4 regions of the Selenomonas sp. CM52 genome follow, and region 2 is predicted to be linked to each of the others. Evidence: riboswitches for the same ligand, from Rfam matches in the RefSeq annotation. Region 2 holds a riboswitch; each other region holds the start of a gene.
The links. A riboswitch is a leader RNA that binds a small molecule or an ion and turns the genes downstream of it on or off. The one in region 2 is predicted to bind cobalamin.
Positions count from the first base shown of each region.

Region 1: another riboswitch for cobalamin. It lies ahead of HMPREF1153_RS06745 (methylmalonyl-CoA mutase family protein); the one in region 2 lies ahead of nikB (nickel ABC transporter permease).
Region 3: another riboswitch for cobalamin. It lies ahead of HMPREF1153_RS04330 (ABC transporter substrate-binding protein); the one in region 2 lies ahead of nikB (nickel ABC transporter permease).
Region 4: another riboswitch for cobalamin. It lies ahead of HMPREF1153_RS07975 (ABC transporter substrate-binding protein); the one in region 2 lies ahead of nikB (nickel ABC transporter permease).

Region 1 covers NZ_ALNM01000028.1:18,651-22,490, reverse strand. Annotated here, with positions in the region: gene HMPREF1153_RS06755 (glutamine synthetase) at 1-1,064, shown strand, start outside; gene HMPREF1153_RS06750 (hypothetical protein) at 1,120-1,383, opposite strand; cobalamin riboswitch at 1,523-1,697, shown strand; gene HMPREF1153_RS06745 (methylmalonyl-CoA mutase family protein) at 1,930-3,840, shown strand, end outside.
Region 2 covers NZ_ALNM01000010.1:53,418-57,257, reverse strand. Annotated here, with positions in the region: gene HMPREF1153_RS01780 (ABC transporter substrate-binding protein) at 1-279, opposite strand, end outside; gene nikC (nickel transporter permease) at 304-1,116, opposite strand; gene nikB (nickel ABC transporter permease) at 1,116-2,057, opposite strand; cobalamin riboswitch at 2,287-2,537, opposite strand; gene HMPREF1153_RS01765 (lysylphosphatidylglycerol synthase transmembrane domain-containing protein) at 2,651-3,652, opposite strand; gene folE2 (GTP cyclohydrolase FolE2) at 3,692-3,840, opposite strand, start outside.
Region 3 covers NZ_ALNM01000019.1:99,511-103,350, reverse strand. Annotated here, with positions in the region: gene HMPREF1153_RS04335 (ABC transporter permease) at 1-405, opposite strand, end outside; gene HMPREF1153_RS04330 (ABC transporter substrate-binding protein) at 406-1,995, opposite strand; cobalamin riboswitch at 2,176-2,348, opposite strand; gene HMPREF1153_RS04325 (MazG nucleotide pyrophosphohydrolase domain-containing protein) at 2,423-2,893, opposite strand; gene HMPREF1153_RS04320 (nitroreductase family protein) at 2,976-3,488, opposite strand; gene HMPREF1153_RS04315 (protein O-GlcNAcase) at 3,581-3,840, opposite strand, start outside.
Region 4 covers NZ_ALNM01000030.1:84,329-88,168, reverse strand. Annotated here, with positions in the region: gene HMPREF1153_RS07980 (TonB-dependent receptor plug domain-containing protein) at 1-688, opposite strand, end outside; gene HMPREF1153_RS07975 (ABC transporter substrate-binding protein) at 724-1,707, opposite strand; cobalamin riboswitch at 1,889-2,066, opposite strand; gene HMPREF1153_RS07960 (DNA-deoxyinosine glycosylase) at 2,720-3,235, shown strand; gene HMPREF1153_RS07955 (Asp23/Gls24 family envelope stress response protein) at 3,313-3,840, opposite strand, start outside.

The DNA.
Region 1 (3,840 bases), on a different contig from region 2:
GCACGATGGTGCGCGAGGTCTTCCGTGAGAACGGCCTTGAGGTGAATTTCAAGGCGAAGCCGATGATCGGCCTTGCGGGCAACGGCGAGCATACGCATTTCTGCATCGCCGCCGTCATGGAAGACGGCAAGGTGCACAATCTCTTCACGCCGCAGGATATGACGAAGGACTACCTGAGTGCCGTCGGTTATGGCGCGATCATGGGGCTTTTGAAGAATTATGAGGTCATCAATCCCTTCGTGTCGGCGACGAACGATTCGCTCAACCGCTTGAAGCCCGGCTTTGAAGCGCCCGTCTGCATCGTCACTTCGCTCGGCTATACGCCGGAAATTCCGTCGCGCAACCGCACGATACTTGCAGGATTGATTCGCGATTTGGCGAATCCCTATGCGACGCGCTTCGAACTGCGCGCCTGCAATCCGTATTCCAATATATACCTTGTTTTGGCTGCGGTCTATTCTGCAGTGCTTGACGGTGTGAAGACCTCGATTCACCATACGACGGAGGAACTTCTGGCAGAACTTTCCAAGGAAGCGGGGAAGGAAGGCTTTTATCTTGAAAAGGATCGAGCTTATCGTAGCGAGGTCGACGTCTTCGAGGATTACACCGAAAAGGAAAGAAATCGCCTCTTCGGCGCACCACCGGCGACGGTTTGGGAAAATATGCAGGGGTTTGAGAATCATCCCGAGAAGGTCGCCGCCATCACGGTGGGCGGCGCTCTGCGTCCGCAGATCATCGAGGCGTTCAAGGCGGGCGCTCTCCTGCGCTGGAAGACGGAACTCATCAGCCGCATCATTCCTGAGAACCGCGACATCGTGCGCAAGGCAAAGGAAGTGCAGGCGACCTTCGTGACGGATCAGGATTCCTACAACTGGAACAAGATCAACGGCATTCGCTCGTATCTCGCGAAGGACAGCATCGACGAAAAATCTCTGTTCACGCTTCTCACCAAGGCCTTGCACGAAGGCGATTACGCCGTGGCGTCGGGTCTGCAGGTGGAGATGTATGACAAGATCGAGGAACTCAAGGCGCTTTATGACGCCTATATCAAGAATATGATCTGATGGATTGCCGCCAAAAAGCGCCTTTGCGGGCGCTTTTTGGCGGCAATTGCGTTTCTTAATAAATATGGTACGTCTTCCAGGGAATCTGCTCGACCTTGATCGTCTTTAGAAAATCGACGATGTCCTTTCTGCCATAGTAGCGCGGATTGCCGTCCTTGTCCTGCGACATCAGTACGATGGGCATGTTGCGGAAGAAGGGGGCGATCTCATTGCGGAACGATACGGCGCGAGCCGTGTACTGCGTGACGTGGGGCTTGACGACGACGATGGCGAAGGTCACGCCCTGCTCGATGATGACGGATCCATGAACTTTGATCATGCTGTGTCTCCTTGTGCAATTTTGAAGAATCGTAGAAAATCGTAGAAAATCTATGCAGAATCAAACCATATTTTTATTGTAAAAGACTTCGGGAGTATTGACAATCCCCAATAAACAGAGTTAATATAAAGATGAAAACAACATATTGTTGGAGACAGGTGTCGCAAGACTTAATAGGGAATTCGGTAGAAGCCGGAGCGGTCCCGCCACTGTAAGAGGAGTCCTTCATAAAAGGCCACTGGAGAAATCTTTGGGAAGGCATGATCGGACGATGAATCTGAGCCAGGAGAACTGCCTGTTTTGACATCACCGTCAGCGCGATTTGCGCTGGTACCTGCGAGCGATGGGTAGGGGATTTTGTCGTTTCACGGCAGGCTCTCCGGCGCAGATTTGCACCGGATTTTTTATTGGAAAATGCACTTTGCACGGACATGATGTGCAGAAGAGATTTCCTGCAAGCCTGTTCACGAAAATGATGAAGCCGCCCTCGACTGCAGGGCGGCTTTTTGTTGTATTCCGTATTATTTCAAGGGAGGCTGTGGAAATATGAGCAATGAGACAAAGGGTCAGGACGAGAATCTTGACCTGCAGGCCATCTTGAAGAAGGCCGAACAGCAAACGAGTTTCCCCGATGTGCCGCTCGACGAATTCGAACCGCCGACGTATGACGAGTGGAAAGAGGCATGCGTCGCACTCTTGAAGGGGGCGCCCTTCGAGAAAAAGATGTTCACGAAAACGTACGAGGGCATCACATTCGAGCCGATGTACACCCACAAGATGACGGACGAGATCCTGCCGAGGACGGACTTTCCCGGCATGGACAACTTCCTGCGCGGTGTGCGTCCGAACGGCTATATCGAACAGCCTTGGGGCATCGCGCAGTCGTGCGACGAGACGCTGCCCGAGGAGAACAACGAACTCTTGCACCGCGAAGTGGACAAGGGTTCGACGATCTACAACATCCGCCTCGATTCGGCAACGCTCCTCAACAAGGATGCCAAGGATGCTGAAAAAATCGGCGATGAAGGCTGCAATATCACAACGGTTGAGGATATGCACACGACGCTCAACGGCTTGAAGCTCGACCAGCATCCGCTCTACATCTATGCGGGCGCTTCGTCCCTGCCGATGCTGTCTCTCGTCGCTGCGTCCGTCAAGTCTGACGGCGGTGACCTCGCAAAGCTCGGCGGCTTCGTGGGAGCAGACCCCTTGGGCGAGTTGATTCAGCGCGGCGAGAATTACGCTTCGCTGCCACAGCTCTATGATGAGATGGCGGAGGCTGCTCTCTGGGCAAAGCAGTATGCGCCGAATCTCAAGACGATCATGGTGCGCAGCGATGCCGTTTCGCGCGGCGGCGCCAACGATGTGCAGGAAGTCGCCTCGACGCTCGCCGTCGGCGTCGCGTACTTGCGTGCCCTCATGGAGCGCGGGCTTACGGTCGACGAGGCGGCAGGGCAGATGATGTTCGGCTTCTCGATGGGCGCGAACTTCTTCCTGCAGATTGCGAAGCTTCGTGCGGTTCGCCCGATTTGGGCGCAGATCGTCAAGGCGTTCGGCGGCGGAGAAGAGGCGCAGCGCATCCACGTACATGCACGTCCCGCACTGTTTTTCAAGACGGTTTACGATCCTTACGTCAACATGCTGCGCAACACGACGGAGATCTTCTCCGGTGTCGTCGGCGGACTTGACTCCTTTGAGAACGCTCCGTTCGATGAGCCGATTCGCAAGGGTGATGAGTTCTCGCGCCGCATCGCGCGCAATGTGCAGATCATGCTGCAGGAAGAATTCGGCCTTATGCAGCCGATTGATCCAGCGGGCGGCTCTTGGGCAGTCGAGACGCTGACGAAAGAAATTCAGGAAAAGATTTGGGCAGAATTCCAGACGATCGAGGGCAAGGGCGGTATCGTCAAGGCTCTCGAAGTCGGCTATGTGCAGGAAGAAGTCGCAAAGACGCTTGAAGATCGCTTCAAGAAGCTCGAACTGCGCAGAGATCGCATCGTCGGCAACAATATGTATCCGAATATGACGGAGAAACTGCTCGATCCGCGCACAGAGGATGTGGCGGAACTTATGGAAAAGCGCAAGAAGGATGTCGAAGCCTATCTCGCCGATGTGGACGAGACATTCAAAAAGGAGTGCCTCACGGCATTGAAGAGTGCGGGCAAGGGCGAGAAGGCGGAGGCTGCTGTCAAGGCGGCGAAGGCCGGTGCGACGATTGCGGAGCTTCGCGAGGCCTTGCAGACGGGCGAGGCAGCCGAGAAGATCACGGCAATTGGAGCGCACCGCTGGAGCGAGCGCTATGAAGCTCTGCGCCGCATCACCGAGGAGTATAGGGACAGCCACGACGGCGATAACGTGAAGATCTTCCTCGCGAATATGGGCCCCATTCCGCAGCACAAGGCGCGTGCCGATTTCTCGACGAGCTTCCTGCAGGTCGGAGCCTTTGAAGTGCTGTTG
Region 2 (3,840 bases):
GCGAATCTTGAACGTCCACGTCAGGTGGTCGTCGCTGATCTTCCAGCTCTCCGCCAGCCACGGCTGCACGTTCATCTTCTCGTCGAACTTTGCCAAGGCCTCGCCCATGCCGTAGCGCATGACGACCCAGCCAAAATAGTTCTCCGTCGGCTCCAGGCTGTCGGCGAAATTCGTCACGCCAACCTTAAGCGTCGAGTTATCCGCCTTGTCTGAACCGCAGCCCGCAAAGATTGCGGCGGAGAATACCAAGGTGAATACAAGGAAAAGCCATCGTTTCATTTTGTTCACAAAAATACCCCTTTCTTAATTTGCCTTTTTGGGATCCATGACATCGCGCAGACTGTCGCCCCAAAGATTGAAGACGGCGACGACGACGAGGATGGCGACGCCCGGATAGACCATGAGCCAAGGCGCTGTCTGGATGAACTGCCGCCCCTCGTTGAGCATGAGTCCCCACTCGGGCGTCGGCGGCTGTGCGCCGAAGCCGAGAAACGACAGGCCGGCAATCTCCATCATCATGGCGCCGATGTCCGTCGCTGCCGTCAAGATGATCGTCGGCAGAAGATTCGGCGCGATGTGACGCCAAATGATCATCGAAGTGCGCGTGCCGTTCGTGACGGCGGCAGAGAGGAAGTCCTGCTGCGCCAGCTTGAGCGTCAGGCTGCGCGCCAGTCGCGCGTACCTCGTCCAACCGACGGCGGAAAGCGCCAGAATCGTGTTCGCGATGCTGCCGCCGAGCATGCCGGCGATGGCGATAGCAAGCACGATTCCCGGGAAAGCCAGCACCATGTCCGTGAAGCGCATGAGCAAGGTGTCGACCTTGCCGCCCGTAAAGCCGGCGATGATGCCGATGAGCGTGCCGACGACGGACATGATGAAGACGATGCCGAGCGCCATGGCGATGGAAATCCTCATGCCGTAGAGGATGCGCGTGAAGGAATCCCTGCCGAGCTTGTCCGTGCCGAAGAGATGCTCCGACGACGGCGGCAGAAGCGACGTCTGCATCGAGGACGTGTACGGGTCGTAAGGCGCCAGATACGGCGCGACGACCGCTGCCAAAATGAGCAGAACGACCAAGACTGAATAAAGATAGAAAAGTTTTCTGTCCTTCGCCATCAGCGTCCCCCCCTCTTCAAGCGCGGATCAAGCTTCGCGTAAGAAATATCGACGAGGAGGTTGATAAGCATGTAGAGTATGGCAATCCACAGCACGAACCCCTGCACCAGCGGATAGTCGCGCATCTCGATCGCATGAACGGCCATCTTGCCGAGTCCCGGCCACGAGAATACCATCTCGATGACGGCGACGCCTCCCAAGAGCCAGCCGATGGCAAGCCCCAGGAGCGTCACGAGCGGCAGGCAGGCGTTCGGCAGCACATGACGCCAAAGGATGCGCTGCATGGAAAGACCACGCGCCTTCGCGCCGATGACGTAGTCCTGTCCAAGCTCTTCGAGGACAGCCGTGCGCACCTGCCGCGTATACTTCGCCGACATGACGACGGCGAGCGTGAACGCAGGAAGCACGATGCCTCGCGCCGTGATGTCACCGCCCGCAATCGGGAAGAGATGCAGCTTCAATCCGAAGATATAGAGCAGCACGAGTCCGATCCAAAAGCCCGGCATTGAGACGCCGAAGAAGGACAGCACGCGGATCACATAGTCAATCCAGCGGTTGCGGTAAAGAGCTGCGACGATGCCCAATGGCAGGGAGATCAAGACCGTCATAGCAGTCGCAGCTACGGCGAGCGCCAGCGTGCCCGGCAGGCACTGCATGAGCTTGTCGAACACGGGGATCTTCGCCGAATATGAGCGTCCCATGTCGCCTTGCAGCACGCCGCCCAGCCATCTCCCATACTGCACGAGAAACGGCTGATCGAGTCCCAGCTCCTTGCGCGTCGCATCGATCGTTTCCTGTGACACGACGGAATCGCCGACCTCCAAGAGCGTTTCCGCAGGATCGCCCGGCGAGAGATACGTCAGGCTGAATGTCAGGAAGCTCACGCCAAAGAGCGTGATGAGCATCTGACACAGGCGGCGTATCAATTCTTTTCCTTTCAATGCAATACCTCATCTCCTTAAAAATCATATAAAAAAGACATTTGCGACCGAATCCTCAGAATCGGTCTCTATAAGGAAACGCCCATCTATCCGGCATTTCCATAAAAAAACGCATGTCCGTCAACCAAGACAAGACATGCGGATTTTTCCTGCAAGCGCAAAACACCAAGGACATATTCCCCCGTCGGAACACACCTTGGCATCCATCTCCCCATCTCTCGTAAGTCAAGCAATGAATCTTATCATAAGCAGGCTTTCTGGCTCTCGGATCATCGTTTGTTTCCGTCTTCCCGGGTTTTCCCCAGTGACATGTCAGGAAGTGCCGATGCATTCAGCACTTTCATCAGAAACAGTGATTTCAGCGTTTCCCATGGAAACAAATTCCCCGATTACAGCTGCGGGACAGCATGGGTCTTTCACCCATTTTCCTCTCATCGCTCGCCGATATACATCGGCGACACTTATGACGTCTGTATGAATTTTTGAGAAAACAATTACTATCGGTAATTATATAGCAAAGTTCCTATCATGGCAAGCGCACGAAAAAATTTTCTTTAAGAAACATTATTTCTCCCTGCGATATACCTGCACGCTCAGCCATCCTCCTGCTGCTCCATCTGTCGATGCATAAAATCTCTGCCAAACACCTTGAGGGTGTAGTAAAGGCCGATGAAGAACGGGATGTACTCGGCGATGAGCCGCCAGCAAACGGCGAGGATGCCGACGGTGCCTGCCGGTACGGAATCGGCAAAGAGCAAGACGAAGCCGCCCTCCGCGATGCCAGAGCCGCCGGGCGTCGGCGTGAAGTAGAGCAGCATGTTGAGGAAAATCATGCGCCCCATGACCGTGTACCAATCGGCATCTGTCACACCGAGTCCCAAAAGAAGACACGGAACGATGGCATAGATGAACATGAGACTGAAGCCTGATTCAAAAAAGATGCGAAGCATGCTCTTGGGCGAGGAAGCGAGGAGATGCACGCCCATCTTAAGATCACGATAGAAAGAGAGCAGCTTTTTGCTGCGCTTCGTGCTCAGTCGCTTCGTCAGGCGCAGGACGATGTAGTCGAACGCATTCGCGCGAAAGGCAAGCACGATGAGTGCGATGACGACGAAGGCGATGACAGAGATGAGCATCAGCGTATGATTGTCCACGCCAGGCAAGATGCCTGCGTCGTGCAGGAAAATGAACGGCATGCAGCATATAAGGAAGAGGATGGACACGAGGGTTCGCACGATGACGAGCACCGTCGCCTTGCCCGCCGGTACGCCTGCATGACGCAGGAACATGAGCTGCGCCACAGCGCCGCCCGTTGCCCCCGGCGTCAGGAGCGCGAGAAAGTAGTTGCCGAAGACCACCTGCACCGCCTGTCCCAGCGTGATGTGCTCGCCCGAGATCTTCACGAGGTGCATGAGGCGCGTGCCGTCAAGCGTCAGACCAAGGCTCACGCATAGGAGCGCAAGGGCGATGGACCACGGCTGGAACGCCGTGAGATTTTTCAACGTATGAATGTCGACCGTCGAATAGATGACGGCGCCCGAGATGAAGAAAACGAGCAGCAGCGGTACGATGAAACGCTTGCAGAACACCTTCATTTGACACCTCCTCAGAGCGGCCTGACGCAGTTTCTCAGATCATTGCTCTTTGCCGGCTGTCCGCGCCTCGCAATTCACATATTCTTCGTGACTCGCATAGGCGCTGTGATTGTGAATCGACTCAAAATTCTCGCAGGAAAGCGAGAACCAAAAGAGTCCGGGCAAAGGACGCAGGGCGAGCACGAGGT
Region 3 (3,840 bases), on a different contig from region 2:
CTTGTCCAGGCGGCTGTCACGGTACATTCCCGCGAGCACGCCCAGAACGAAGCCGATTGCGCCCGACAACGTCCACGCCGTCATCATCAAGAGAAGCGTAAGGCGAAACTTTTCTCCGATGACTTCGAGTACAGGGGCGCGATAGATGAACGATGTGCCGAAATCACCATGCAAAATATTCCCCGCCCAAAGCAGGAAGCGTTCGAGCGGCGGCTTGTCAAAGCCCCAATAAGAGGCAATGAGCGCATGCTGCTCCGCCGATGCCGCCTTATTGATAAAGTACGCGTCGATGGGATCGATGGGCGAATTGGCGAGCAGGATAAAACTGATGACGCTCACCGCAGCGAGGAGGAGCACAAGCCGAAACAGATTGCCCCCAAGAAAGCAGAAGATTCTCTTATCCATTTACTTCCTCCACTGCCATTCGTCAAGTGTTATAAGGATCCCCATGCCCTGTCCGCGCTCACCCGCACGCAGCTGACCGAGATCGAGCTGATTGTTGACGAAATACGGCATCTGAACCGTCGCAATCCAAAGATAGGGGATATCGACCTTCGGCCCTGTCATGCCATCCCACTGTGCCGCACGGAACTCGCGCAGCATCTCCTCATCGGTCGCAGCGGCAAGTGCCCGATCGATATGCACATCAACCGTCGGGTTGCGATACATGGCAGAGTTGTTGATGACATTCACCCCGACCTGCGAGGAATGGAAATAATTGTAGATCACTTGCGGCGTATAGTCGCCGCCCGCCCATACCGTCGGGATGTTGCGCGCTATCTTGCGGGCCTCCGACCATGGCGTCGACTTTGCGATGATGTTGATGCCGAGCTTCTTCGCATCCTGTGCAAGCGCCACCGCTGTATTGTAACGCTGCAGGTCATTGGAACGGCCATTGATGACGAATTCCGCCTTCTGCCCGTTCTTCTCGCGAATGCCGTCGCCGTCCGTATCCACCCAGCCCGCAGCCTCAAGAATCTTCACGGCTTCGTCCACGCGGTTGTCCGATTCCTGCAAATCGTTATTCGCCCAAGAAAGAGCTTCTGCAAAATTCATCGTCGGCTTTCCGAAACCGTCGAGCGCGTTCTCAATGATCGCCTTGCGGTCAATGCCGATATTGAGCGCCTGGCGGATGGCAGGATCGCTCGTCACATTGTTGCCGACCAGCATGCCGTTTTCGTCATGCTCCGGCTCCTGCGGCATATTGACGCAGAAGCTGTCGATGGTGTCCATCACTACCAATTTCATATTCGGCACGCTTGCCGCCGCAAATTCGGGCGGTGCAAAGACGAGATCGACCTGTCCGGACTGCGCTGCTGCAAGCACAGCATCATTGCCCAGATTCAGCGCCGTCACCTTTTTCAGCTTCGGCTTTTCTCCGTAATAATATTCGTTCGGCTCCATCACAAGCTGCTGTTCCTTTTGGAACGAGACGACCTTCCAGGGACCGCTGCCGACCGGCGCCGTCGCATACCCTTCTTTATAGGCGTGCTTCGGCACAATGCCGAGGGATGCCGCCGTTTCGAGGAAAACAGACCACGGGCGTGACAGCTTGAACTCCACCTGCGTCGGGGACAGGGCGCGCACCGACTCCATCGCGGTCAGATCCACGGCGCTGGCCGCCTTCTTCGCCGTTTCGTAGGTAAAGACGACATCCTCTGCCGTCAGCGGCTGACCGTCAGAGAATTTCGCATCATCCCGGATCGTAAAGGTATACTTCAGCCCATCCTCTGAACGTTCAACGTTTGTAGCCAGCTCCTTGATGAGCTGATTCTTTTCATCATGTCCCATCAATGCGCTGTGGAACGGATCCGGCCCCCAGAGACCCCATCCCATCGTCGGATCGAAACCCTCGCCTACCATATACTTGCCGACCGAGATCACGATTTCGCCCTTCTCTGCGCGCTCGTTTTTCGCCTGATCCGCGCCTCCGCAGCCGACGGTGAGCATCATCATCGCCGCCAGCAGAAACATACAAAGTTTCCTCACTGTCATGCCTCCTCGCATATAACACCCAATACTCACAGCATACCTTCCTCCAGACAATCCTATCATTCTGCGCCTTCCATCCACCTCCTTCCATCACTTTCGCCCAGACATATAAAAAGCCTCTTTGCTAAAGAGCAAAAAGGCGCACGAAACACGAGCCACGCCTTCCTGTCTCTCGCAGGAATAATAACAGCGCTTCGATCGGGCAGTTCTTCTGGCTCTGCATCCTCGTCTTCCTCGCCTTCCCAGTTTCCCAGTGACATCATGAGGTCGACTCTGCATTACAGCTGCGGAACAGCGCAGGTCTTTCACCTGCTTCTCTATTAAGCGCAGCGCGCACCCGATCGGCAAAATATGAAGTTGTTTTCGGATTCAGCTTACAATAAAACGAACAATGTGTCAATGGGCGTTGAGGAGCTGAAACGCCCATCGGTTACAGCTTTTTGCGTTCCCTCGCCTTCTGCAAGAGCAGCGCCGCCTCTTCAAATGCGTCGGGCAGGTACGCTTCCTCCCATTCGCGCCCGCGCTTCTCCCATGCCTTGATCGCCGTCCACTCCGTCAGAGACTTGCCCGCCGCATCCTTGACAGGCTCGCCAAACACATGCGGATGGCGGCGCACCATCTTTTCTGCAGCGGCTCTCGCTGCATCCTCCAACGTGAAAAGCCCCGCCTCTTCTGCAAGCTGTGCGTGAAAGATCACTTGCAGCAGGAGATCGCCAAGCTCTTCGCGCAAGTTGTCCGCCTTCCCCGTCTCCCTTAAGATGTTGATGCCGCAGAGTACCTCGACCGCCTCCTCTATGCAGCCTGGCTTGATGCTCTCATGCGTCTGCTTCCGATCCCATGGGCAGCCATGTTCGGAGCGCAGCGTGCGCACAATATCCTGCAATCGCTCAACGTATGTCATAAATCTTCCTCGCATTCAACAAAATCCGCTCCATAAGGAAAACCCCGCCGCAACATGCGTGCAGCGGGGCAACAACAATCTCTCAAAGCCAATCGGCAAGCTTCTCTACACCCACACGCTCGGCATGACGCGGCGAGGGCGCAGCATCCTCGGCAGGATAGCCGACGGGAAAAATCGCCACAAGCTCATAATCCGCCATCTCGGGGAAAAACTCCTTGAGTTTCGGCGCATCGAAATGCGCGACCCACGTCGTCCCAAGTCCCAAGTCTTCAATCGCCAGCATCATATGCGTCGCCGCAATGCTCGCATCCACATCGGCGAAGTTTTTCTTGTCAGAGGGACGTACCCAAGCATCATCCGCCTTGCTGCCCACAACAAAGGCGACGGGTGCGCCGAAGATGAAGGATGTCGTCTGTGAAACCTTCTCCATCGCCTCAGCGCTCTCAAGAAGCCAGATATGAAGCGGCTGATTGTTGTGGGCGGTCGGCGCGAGATTCCCCGCCTCCAAAATCTTTTGCAGCTTCTCCTCCTCCACGGGCTGCGCCGAAAGCTTGCGGCAAGAATAGCGCTTTTTCGCCAAATCAAGAAACGACATAAAGAACTCCTCCTCTACGAAAAATGCACATCCATACATCTTTGATATATTCTAGCATAACCTCCCAAGAGGTCAAGGCGCAGACCGATCGGCTAGTTTTCCCTCCGTCCTACGCCAACCTCTTGCATTTCATGCCACGATTTCGCCCTCGCGATAAAATCTGCGAGCACCTGCTCGGAGAGACGCGGTTCTTCCTTTTTTTGCTGCTCTGTTGGAACATCCTTGATTTTTTGATAAAGCGCCGCCTCGTGCGCAAAGCTTCCTTCGCGCTGCGCTTTCACCATCGCGAGGGACGTTTCCGCCGACTCCGCATATTGAGCAAAGAGCTGGAGCTGCGGCAGGCATTCGGCAA
Region 4 (3,840 bases), on a different contig from region 2:
CCTTGTAGTTGTAATCGAAGTTGCCTCCGTTCGTCATGGCACCCGTCACGAACCAGCTGTAGTTGCCATCCGTGCCCTGGTTTGTCAGCTCAAGGCTGTGCGTCTTCCACGAACCCGTGCTGAGGTCGACGGTCGTTTCATTCTTCACGCCCTTCTTCGTGATAATGTTGATGACGCCGCCCACAGCATCGCTGCCGTAGAGAGCCGAGCCGCCACCCTTGACAATCTCGATGCGCTGGATGTTCTTCATCGAAGGAATCATATTAAGATCTGCACTGGAACGACCAGAAGATGCGCCTTGATCATTGTTGACTCGCTCCCCGTCGACAAGGACGATCACGCGTTCATCTCCATTGAGACGAACGATCTCCTGCTGCTGCCCGCCCATGCGCGTGACAGTCACTCCGTTTACATGCTCAACAGCCTCGCCAACCGTTGCATAGTGATTCGCAGCGATTTCCTTCGCCGTGATGACTGTGACGTTGGCTGGAGTGTCCATGCGCTCTGTCGGGATGCGCTCCGCCGTCACGACGGTCGCGCCGAGGTCGTTCACTGCATTCTCTGTCGCTTCGTCAGCCGCATCGTTTTCTGCCGCGAACACCGGTGCGCAACAGAGACTCGACGCAAAAAAAGCCGCCAACACCTTCCTTGTCAAACCATCCTTGCCGTAGATTTTCTTGCTCTTCATGCTCATTTCTCCTCCTTGATGATTTTAATGAATCCTTATTCCACCGCCGAGAGATGCTCTTCGCGTCCTTGGGCGAAAGCGTCTCCGTATGCGCGATAGGCGATTTCCTGCACGCCAAGTACGAAGTCCTGCGAGCAGTTGTAGATATAGGCTTCCGTCGGTTCTTCGAGGCGATGCTCGCGGATGGCCTTGACCGTCTGCAGGGACGGATCGTCGAAGTATTCCTTGCGGAACTTGTCGACGTCGAATTTCCCATGGTCGTTGTACGTCGGCACGAAGAGGATGTCTGGATTGATCTCGACGAGCTGCTCCTTCGTCATGGCCTGGCCGTCGCGGATGCCGAGCGCCGACCTGCCGTTCTTCACGCCCGCATAGCGGCAGGCGTCGTCAAAGCTGGAGCCGATGCCGCCATAACCCGACATCAGGGAGATCAAGACGACTGTCTTGCGCTCGCTCTCGGGGATGGCGCTGACCTTCTTCTCTATGCCTTTAAGATGCTCGTCCATCATCGCGAGGAGCTTTTCCCCGCGTTCGGGCACGCCTGCCGCCTGCGCGAGAAGCGCGATCGTCTCCTTAATCTCAGCGAGATTCCTCGCGCCCTTGCAGACGACGACGGTAAGTCCCGCTTCACGAAGCGACGGTACAATGGCGAGGTCACCCCAGTCAGGCACGATGACGAGATCAGGCGAAAGCGCGACGAGCTCTTCGACCGTCGGATTGCCGACGCGCTTTTCCACCTTCTTCGCAAGATCCACAACATTCGAGCTTACAGGATCGTCAAGGAGGCTGTTTACCGCTGCCATATCTTCGGGCGGCACAAGACCAAGCATGACCTCGTCCGTGCTCATCGAAAGCGTGACAATGCGATGTGGTTTCGCAGGCACGGTGACGACCGTACCTTGGCTGTCCGTGACCGTATAGCTTCCTGCGCCGCCCTGCGCCGCCTCCGGCGCGATACGGCACGCCGTCAGCAGCAGGCAGACGACGACTAGGACTATGGCAAAGAAACTTTTCTTCAAACTTTTTCCTCCCTTTACCGCCTCCTGCGACAAAGCTTAGATAGCAGTGAAGTCCAACTTTCTGCGAGAAAAGCATCCATAAAAAAGAGCCTTTCCCCCTCGAAGAGAAAGGCTCCCTTATGCAGCAGCGCAAAGGCGCACGGATGCAAAGAAGAATCCCCTTCCCATCGCTCGCAGGTCAAACGGTGATCGTCAAGCAGGCAGTTCTCCTGGCTCGGTTCATCGCTCGGCTGCGCCTTCCCAGGGAAGTACCCCAGTGACATCCTTGCAGCTTCGCTCCCCTCACAGTGGCGGGACCGCTCCGGCATAACCGGATTTTCTCTTAGACCCTTGCGGGTACCTGCTCCACAGCGTGATTTTCTCCGCTGTAACTTATGAAATTATAACTAGACTTAATCCAGACCCTATGCTACCGCAAAACTCTCGGCTTGTCAATGCACTTTAAGAAGAACGACAAGGGGCTGCCAAAAGGCAGCCCCTTCCCTTCGTCTCCTATGAAAGCTATGCTCAGCCCAACGACTGCAGAAGCATCGCTGCGCTCGCTCCGCTCGCAGCACCATGAAGGCGCTTCCTTTTCGGGAATCTTCCCATGAAGATTGGAAGTGTGCTATAATATAGACGGTGCTACTACAACGGTGGCGGTCGATTCTTAGCCCTCCTTGGCGGTCAACGTCAGCCAATCATGCGGCGCGCTTTGCGCTTGCATTCTTGGGACGTTTTCGCATACGAGCCGTTTGCCAATCAGCCGCGCCCTTTGAGCTTGCTTCTTGGACGGCTCAGCAGGGCGTTGCTTATGACGATTAATGATTTGATTGCGTTGCTCTTGGTAACGCTTTTCATCCTCATCGTTCTGAAAGCATAAGAAAACCCGCCTAGTCTTTGCCGGAAGAGGCGGGCTTTCTTAACCCAAATTTCTCTAGCGGGGCTGACCGTTACCAGTAGCACCCTTTCCACGCTTATTATACGACGTAAAAGCAGATTCGTCAAATTCCACTGCAAAGGAGTCCTGCTCATGCCCGCTTCTCCCTTCACCTGCGTCGGCTTTCCTCCGAGCATCGACGCAAACTGCACGCATATCATTCTCGGCTCGATGCCGGGCGCGGCGTCGCTCAGGGCGCAGCAATACTACGCCTACCCGCAGAATCGCTTCTGGCGGCTCATGGCGTATCTGTTGGAGGGCGGTGAGCCGCCGCAGGACTATGCGGCGCGGCTCCAGATGCTGCTCCGCCACCATATCGCGCTTTGGGACTCCATCGCCTCGTGCGAGCGCGAAGGCAGCTTGGACTCAGCGATTCGCGCGGCAAAGCCCAACGACTTCACCGCACTCCTCGCGCATTATCCGCGCCTCTCCACCTTCTGCCTGAACGGCGGCAAATCGGCCGATACTTTCCGCCGTGCCAACAAGCCACTTCTAAAACGCGACGATCTCACCTTTCATGCACTGCCCTCGACGAGCGCCGCCAACGCGCGCTGGCGCTTCGACGATCTCGCAAAAGCATGGAAAAAGGCGCTCCCCCTCGAAGAGTAAGGGGAGCGCCTTTTCTTCTCGATGAGCAGGCGGCGCACAGCGTCCACAAAACGAATGTTGAATGTTGTGCGTACAGCTTACGCTTCGATATAAAGCGCCTGCACCATGATGTCGACCTCGCGCACGAAAAGTCCCGTCATGTATTCGACCTTCGTTCTCACGCGCTGCTGCGTCTCCTTGATGAGTGTCGGAATATGGCTGCCGTAGGTCAGCACGACGGAACAGGAAATCTCAAGGCCGCGATCCTCGTCGCCTTTCCAGACGTGGCGCACGCGCACAGAACCGACCTTCGAGATGTATTCCTTCTCATGCACGATGCGCACGACCATCTCGCGAATTGCCAGATCGTCGATGATGAGCTTGCCATAATAGCTGAACACCGGGCGCACGATGGACTTCTCGCCGAGTTTGCGGCGACGCGTGCGGTTGCGGCGGAAAAAGGACTGGATGGGATCGATGAGGAAGCCCGAAGCATGAGGCTTCAGCTCGATCGTCGGAACGGGTATGATGTGCTTGCCCTGCTTCAGTCGGCTGTCCCGCGCTTTTTGCATCTCACGCTGCGTCGCGATGTCTTCGATGTGGATGATCTGTTCGATCGTCGGCAG